Cystobacter fuscus: one gene and its partner. Each later gene encodes a partner of the first gene's protein in a complex. Links are inferred from orthologs where the notes say so. Each region holds a gene or a part of one and is shown on either strand. Other genes may lie near its edges. The genes, in order: dnaX and holB.

Region 1 (3,121 bases):
TTGACGGCGGCGGTCACCAGGTCCTCGAGCAGGCCCAGGTCGTTCGGGTCCACCAGGGACTTGTCGATCTTGATGCTGCGCACTTCCTGCACGCAGTTGGCCACCACCTTGACCCGGCCGTCGCCGGCCTGCGCCTCGACGGTCTCCTCGGCCAACTCCTTCTTGCGCTGCTCGATCTTCTCCGTGAGCTTGTTGGCCTGACGGATGAAGTAGTTCAGGTCGATGCCGGGCATGTGCTTCCTCTTGGGGCGTGCGAGCGGGCGGGACACGCGCCCGCTCGGGGTGAATCGGAGCGCGCACCCTAGCGTCGGTCGAGCGCGTTGTCAGGGGCTCTCGTCAGGAGACTCGCTCGTCGGGGCAGCCACCGGACGCACGGGCAGGTCGTAGACCTGGATGTGTTCGATCTCCCCGCCGAGCAGCTTGAGGGTGGCACGCACCGCGGGATGGGCGCGAACCCGGCCCTCGGTGCTCTTCTCGTACGCGGCCCGCTCGGAGGCATCCTGCTCGGCGAGGCTGATGAGTCCCGCGCCCGTGCCCGGGCCGCTGTCCCCCTCCGCCACCTTGTCGCCCTCCGCGCAGTCCTGCACCACGAGCTTCGTGGGGCGGCCGAAGTGCTCGGAGAGGGCCTTCTCGACGATGGCGCGCCCGGTGCCCGAGACCGTGGTCTTGTGGAAGCCATCCTTGGGCGGGTAGGCGATGGCCACCTCTCCCTCGCGGATCCACAAGAGGCGGCCACAGGCGAGCGACTTGGCGTGCCGGCCCGAGGCCTGACGCATGGTGTCCACGGCCGCGCGCCACCGGTCCTGGAGCGGACGCCGGGGATTGTCGCGGCCAGACATGGCCATGGAGGCCATGTGCAGGGGCGCTCCCCGGTGGGTGGTGGGCTCGATGGACGGGGCCTCCATGGGCGGAGGCTCGGGTTCGCTCGAGGGGGCGAACTCGCTCTGGGGCGGAGGCGGCTCGTCCGGGAGGCACTCGCCGGACGCGCAGCCGTCGGCCGGGCCCTCCTCGGGAAAGTAGCGCTCGTCCTCGACGGGAGGCGGCTCCGGCGTGGGAAGTGGCGCCCGCGGGGGAGGCCGCACGTTCGTCACGCGCACCACGGGTTGGGCGGGCACGGGGCTCGCCGGAGGCAGGTCACGGGCGATCGCGGCCGGGCGCGGGGCTCGGCCACGGGAGGGCGGGGGGCGGGCGCGGGCGCGCGCTCAGTGGGCGCGAAAGTTGGCCGGGCTGGAGCGACCTCCGGGCGCTCCAGGGGCTACCTTGTGGCCGTCCTCGGCGCCCAGGCCGGCGGCGAGACGATCCACGCGCGCGAGCAGGTCCGGGATGGAGCCGGCGGGCGAGAGCTGGATGGCCTTGAGCAGGGCCATCTCCAACGCGAGTCGGGGCTGGGCCGCGCGCGACACGTCCCACACGCACCCGTGCACGATGTCGAAGAGGCGGGAGATCTGCGCCGCGTCCGCGTCCTTGGCGAGCGCGCTGAGCGCGGTGCGCTCGGTCTCGGCGAGCTCCGTGGGGGCCTCGCCCAGCGTCTTGGCCACGAAGAGGTGGCGCAGTTGCAGGGCGAGCTCCTCCGTGAGCCGCTTGAGATCCGTGCCGCGGTTGAAGACCTCCTCCACGCGCTCGAGCACGCGTCTGGCGTCCTTGCGCACCAGGGCCTCGGCGAAGTCCTGCACCACCGTGCGATCGATGGCGCCCAGGGCATCGGCCACGGCCTCGTCGCTGGGGTTGGCGCCACAGGCGGAGAAGATCTGATCCAGGAGGCTGAGCGAGTCGCGCATGCCGCCCTCGGACTGGCGCACCACCATGGAGAGCGCCCGCTCGGAGATGGCGACCTTCTCCTGCTCGCAGATGTACTTGAGCCGATCGAGCATCACCTTGGCGGGGATGCGCCGGAAGTTGTGGCGCTGGCAGCGCGAGAGGATGGTGTCCGGGAGCTTGTGTGCCTCGGTGGTCGCGAAGATGAACTTCACGTGGCCGGGCGGCTCCTCCAGCGTCTTGAGGAGCGCGTTGAACGCCGCCCCCGAGAGCATGTGGACCTCGTCGATGATGTAGATCTTGTGCCGGTCGCGCTGCGGGAGGTACTTGGCGTTCTCGCGGATCTCCCGGACGTTCTCCACGCCGTTGTTCGAGGCACCGTCGATCTCCGCCACGTCCACCGACGTGCCCGCGGCGATCTCCCGGCACGCCTGGCAGGTGTCACAGGGGTTGGCGGTGGGCCCCTTCTCACAGTTGAGGGCCTTGGCGAGCAGACGGGCGGCGGTCGTCTTGCCCACGCCTCGCGGTCCGCAGAACAGGTAGGCGTGCGCCACCCGGTCCATCTTGATGGCGTTGGCGACGGTGCGGACCACGTGCTCCTGGCCGGTCATGTCGTCGAAAGTCTGCGGGCGCCATTTACGGGCGAGAACGAGGTAGCTCATGGGGGTAGGTGAATCTAACCATGGCGTCCTCTCCAACGCACGTCTTCCGCGCGTTCCACTCGACTTTCGAGGTCACTTCCCGGAAAACGGGGAGACCACTCCGGAAGTCGGGCACTTCACGCGGGGTCGGAGGCGTCGCCCGCCTTGCGCTCGCCCGGGAGGCTAGGGAGAGTCACGCCGAGCCTCCCGATGACCGTTCCCGCGCCGCTGACCCCACTTCCCGCTACCCCTGAACCCATCTCCAGTGCGACTACCCGTCAGGGGGGGATGCCCGCGTGGGGTCCATGGGTGGGGGCGGGCGTGGCGTTGTTGCCCGCGCTGCTCGCGGTGGCGCAGCTCGGGCGCATCCACCCGGACGAGGTGTACCAGTTGTTGGAGCCGGCCTGGTTCCGCGCCCACGGGTATGGCGTCCTGGCGTGGGAGTGGCGGGTGGGCCTGCGCAACTGGGCCGCGCCCCTCGTGGCCTCGGGACTCTTGCGCCTCGCCTCGGTGCTGGGCCTCACGCACCCGGTGGCCTACCGGGCACTGCTCGCCGTCCCCCAGGTGGCCCTGCACGGGTGGATGTTGTGGGCCGCGTACCGCTTCGCCGAGCGGCGCGTCGGACCTCGAGGCGGACTGCTCGCGATGCTCGCCGTGGGCCTCTATGGCCCGGTGCTCGTCTTCGCGGGCCGCACGCTGGGGGAGTCGCTCTCTGGCGCCTTCCT
Region 2 (3,232 bases), 1.1 Mb from region 1 along the record:
GCGCGGCACCGAGCCCCCGGCGTACTTCTCCAACCGCTCGTGGTTCTCCAGCATGCCCCGCACGATGGAGGCCACCGCGCCCAGCAGTTGCAACCCGTGCACCCCCTGCCCCATCGCGTCCACCGTGTAGTCCAGCGCCGCCTTCAGGTTGCGATTCTGCAGGGCCTCGGACAGCTCGAAGAACTCCTCCTCGCGCGTGTGCGCCACCAGCAGCGCCACGTCCGCCGCCTCGATGGTGGAGCCCTCCGCGTACGTCGCCAGCTTCTCCAGCTCGGATTGCAGCAGCCGCACGTTGCCGCCAATGCGCTCCTTGAGCAGGTCCGCCGCGGCCTTGCTCAGCTTCTTCTTGAACGGCCAGAGGAACTCCTCGGCGAGCGGGCCAATCTCCAGGTCCTTGTGCCGCGCCGCCACCTTGCGCTCGACGAGCCGGCCCTTGTCCGCCGCGAGCTTCACCAGCGGGTTCTTCGCGTCCACGTCCGAGGCCGCCATCACCAGCGTGTGCCCCGGCGGCAGGCCCTTCTCGAAGAGGGTCAGGAGCGCGCTCGCGTCACCCTCGGGGGCGCTGATGCGCTCCTCCCGGCAGAACGTGGCCACCTCCTTGAGGAAGAGCAGATCCGCCTCCGCCAGTTCGACGTTCAGCTCCTCCTTCCACTCCTCCGCCGTGGGCGCTCCCGGGGCGTCCGGATCCAACTGCGCCACGCCCCACCCCGCCCGGGCCGCCAGCGCGAGCAGCCGCCGCGCGCCCTCCTTGCGCTTGCCCGCCGTCCACGCCTCGCGCGCCTTGCCCAGCGCGTTGCCCCGCCCCTTCTTCGGTGCGAGGAACTCCGGGTCGCGCACCAGCACCACCTTGCGTCCGGGGAACAGCGGCAGCGTGGCCAGCTCCTGCGCCACCTCGCGCGGCGAGCCCGCGTCCAGCACCGCGAAGTTCAGCCCCGCGGACGCATCCGGCAACAGCGCCTTCACCAGCTCGTCCGCCCCCTTGCGCACGAGGTACTCCTCGCCCCACAGCAGGTAGAGCGGGTGCACCACCTTGCCCGCCCGGGCCTCGTCCAGCACGTCCTCGATGTCCGCCGCGCTCATCGCCCCTCCAGCAATTCAATGAGCATCCGCTCCAGCTGCAGCCGGGGCGAGCCGTTGCGCTCCACGATGGTCGCCCGCGCCTTGTCCAGCAGCGCGTGCCGCCGGTGGAGCATCGACTCGTGCGTGCGCGCCGCCACCTCGTGCGCGAGCGCGTCCAGGTCCCGGTTGGCCAGGCGTTCCCCTCCCACCTTCGCCATCGCCACGTCGCGCGTCCACAGCGAAAGGATGGAGAGCGCCTGCTCCGCGTCCTCGCGCGACTCGCCGAACGTGGCGGCCCAGCGAAGCATCGCGCTCGGCTCTCCGGGCTTGAGCGCCTCGAACGAGGCGATGACGTCCTTACGGGCCGCGAGCGCCTTCAAGTCCAACGCCATGGCCCGGCCGAGGCTGCCCCCGGCCATCACCGCCGCGAGCATGGCCGTCGGCGCGTCCAGCTTCCGCTCCTTCTGGAGGCGCTCGGCCACGAGTTCCACGGGCAGCGGGCCGAAGGACACCTTGGAGCAGCGGCTGCGGATGGTGGGCAACATCTTGTCCGGAGCCGAGGCCAGCAGGATGAGCGTGGTCTCCGCGGGGGGCTCCTCGAGCGTCTTGAGGAAGGCGTTCTGCGCCTGGGCATTCATCTGGTGCGCGTCCACCACGATGGCCACCTTGCGCTTGGACTCGAGACCCCGCAGGCAGATGCGCTCGAGCAGGGCGCGGATCTGATCCACGCGGATGTCGCGGCTGGGCGTGGTGGCGAAGTCCGAGCGGCCCGCGAAACCACGCTCCACGCGCTCGGCGTCGGGCATGAGCCAGGAGACGTCCGGGTGGGCGCCCTTGGCGATGCGGGTGCAGCTCGAGCACGTGCCACAGCCCACGTCGGGCTGCTCGGGACAGGTGAGTGCCTGGGCGAGCCCCACGGCGGTGAGTTCCTTGCCCACACCCTCGGGCCCGGCGAAGAGGTAGGCGTGATGAACCGAGCCACCCCGAAGCGCCGACTGGAGCGCGTCGATGGCGCGTGGCTGTCCGACGACCGATGCCAACGTCATGAGGGCGTGTATCCCCGCTCGCGTCCCACCCGTCAACCACTCAGGGGGTAGCGCGCGCCCGGGGAGAGGCTCCCAACCCGAGCGTGCGCGCGGCCGACGCTGCCTCGGGCGGTAGGCTCGCCTGCTCGGCGGCCCCCGTCAGCGGCTCTCCTCGGCCCCTCCGCCAGCGGTTGCCGGCTTGTCCTGCCGGGTCAACGCCAGCAGCATGAAAAGCGGGAGGAACGCCAGGAACAACGCTTGGGGCGCAACCCAATGCTCGAGCAGGCCGCCAAGCAGCCCGCCGAACACGCCGCCACTCGGGCCAGCCAACGCATTGATCGATGCCGCCTGGCTGAAACCGATCGTCTCGCCCAGCGCGGCAAACGCCGTGAGGTTGATGATCTGCAGCAGACCCAGGCCACACCCCAGCACCGACGCGAAAGCGCAGACCTCGGTGGCCGCATGTGACGTCGCCAGTCCGATCAGGGCACCCACGACCACGAGCCCGCCGAGGCCGCGGCTTGCCCGTGGATGCCGGACCACAAGCGATCCGGCCGTCACCAGCGTGAAGACAAATGCCAGGCCCTGCGCGGCGACGGCAAAGCCGGCGGTGCGCTCGGGCAGATGCAGGTAGCGCACGACGATGATCACGATGTAGAACGCGAAGTAGGCATTCAGTGACTGGATCAAAAACTCCCAGCCCGCGACACGCCGCGCTGGCATCGACTTGAACAGTTGCGGGAGAGAGGTCCGGCCCCCGGCCTGGCCTCGCCTGGCTTCCGGTTGGCCCTTGCGGCCGATGCCCAGCAGGAACACCACGATGTTCGACGCGAAGATGACCGCGGCGCCCCAGAAGGCAAACACCGGTCCTTGCCTGGGAAACAGGGCCGTGGCCAGAACTGCCCCGAGAAAGGTCATGCCGATCACGTGAGCGGCGCGAAACCAGCCCGCCCGTTGCCTGCCGAGCTCATGCAGGCGGCTCATGAAGATCGTATTGATTGACACGAAGCGCGGCGGCATGGCCAGGCTCGCCGCCGCGGTGAACAACAGCAAGGCCGGGAAGGTCGGCACCAGCGGCGTCAGCAAGCAGATGGCCATGCCCCAGGCCGACCCCAGGACGAAGACGACTCGCACACCGTAGATGTCGA

The links.
Region 2: dnaX (region 1) and holB share a complex: the UniProt entries of both Bacillus subtilis proteins name them as parts of the DNA clamp loading complex. The link is inferred for Cystobacter fuscus from one-to-one orthologs.

What each region holds. Positions count from the first base shown.
Region 1 is NZ_CP022098.1:2,965,707-2,968,827, forward strand. What follows is about bases 311-3,121. They hold dnaX (DNA polymerase III subunit gamma/tau), read right to left. Parts: upstream 2,418-3,121; coding sequence 1,203-2,417; downstream 311-1,202. Other genes in these bases: CYFUS_RS12300 (DNA polymerase III subunit gamma/tau), read right to left, coding at 324-1,115; CYFUS_RS12310 (glycosyltransferase family 39 protein), read left to right, coding at 2,685-3,121. Outside these bases: CYFUS_RS12295 (YbaB/EbfC family nucleoid-associated protein), read right to left, coding at 1-233. UniProt on the Bacillus subtilis protein: Part of the beta sliding clamp loading complex, which hydrolyzes ATP to load the beta clamp onto primed DNA to form the DNA replication pre-initiation complex.
Region 2 is NZ_CP022098.1:4,067,179-4,070,410, reverse strand. Bases 92-3,013 are described here. They hold holB (DNA polymerase III subunit delta'), read right to left. Parts: upstream 2,106-3,013; coding sequence 1,077-2,105; downstream 92-1,076. Other genes in these bases: CYFUS_RS16800 (MFS transporter), read right to left, coding at 2,244-3,013; holA (DNA polymerase III subunit delta), read right to left, coding at 92-1,080. Also shown: more of holA, read right to left, coding at 1-91; more of CYFUS_RS16800, read right to left, coding at 3,014-3,232. UniProt on the Bacillus subtilis protein: DNA polymerase III is a complex, multichain enzyme responsible for most of the replicative synthesis in bacteria.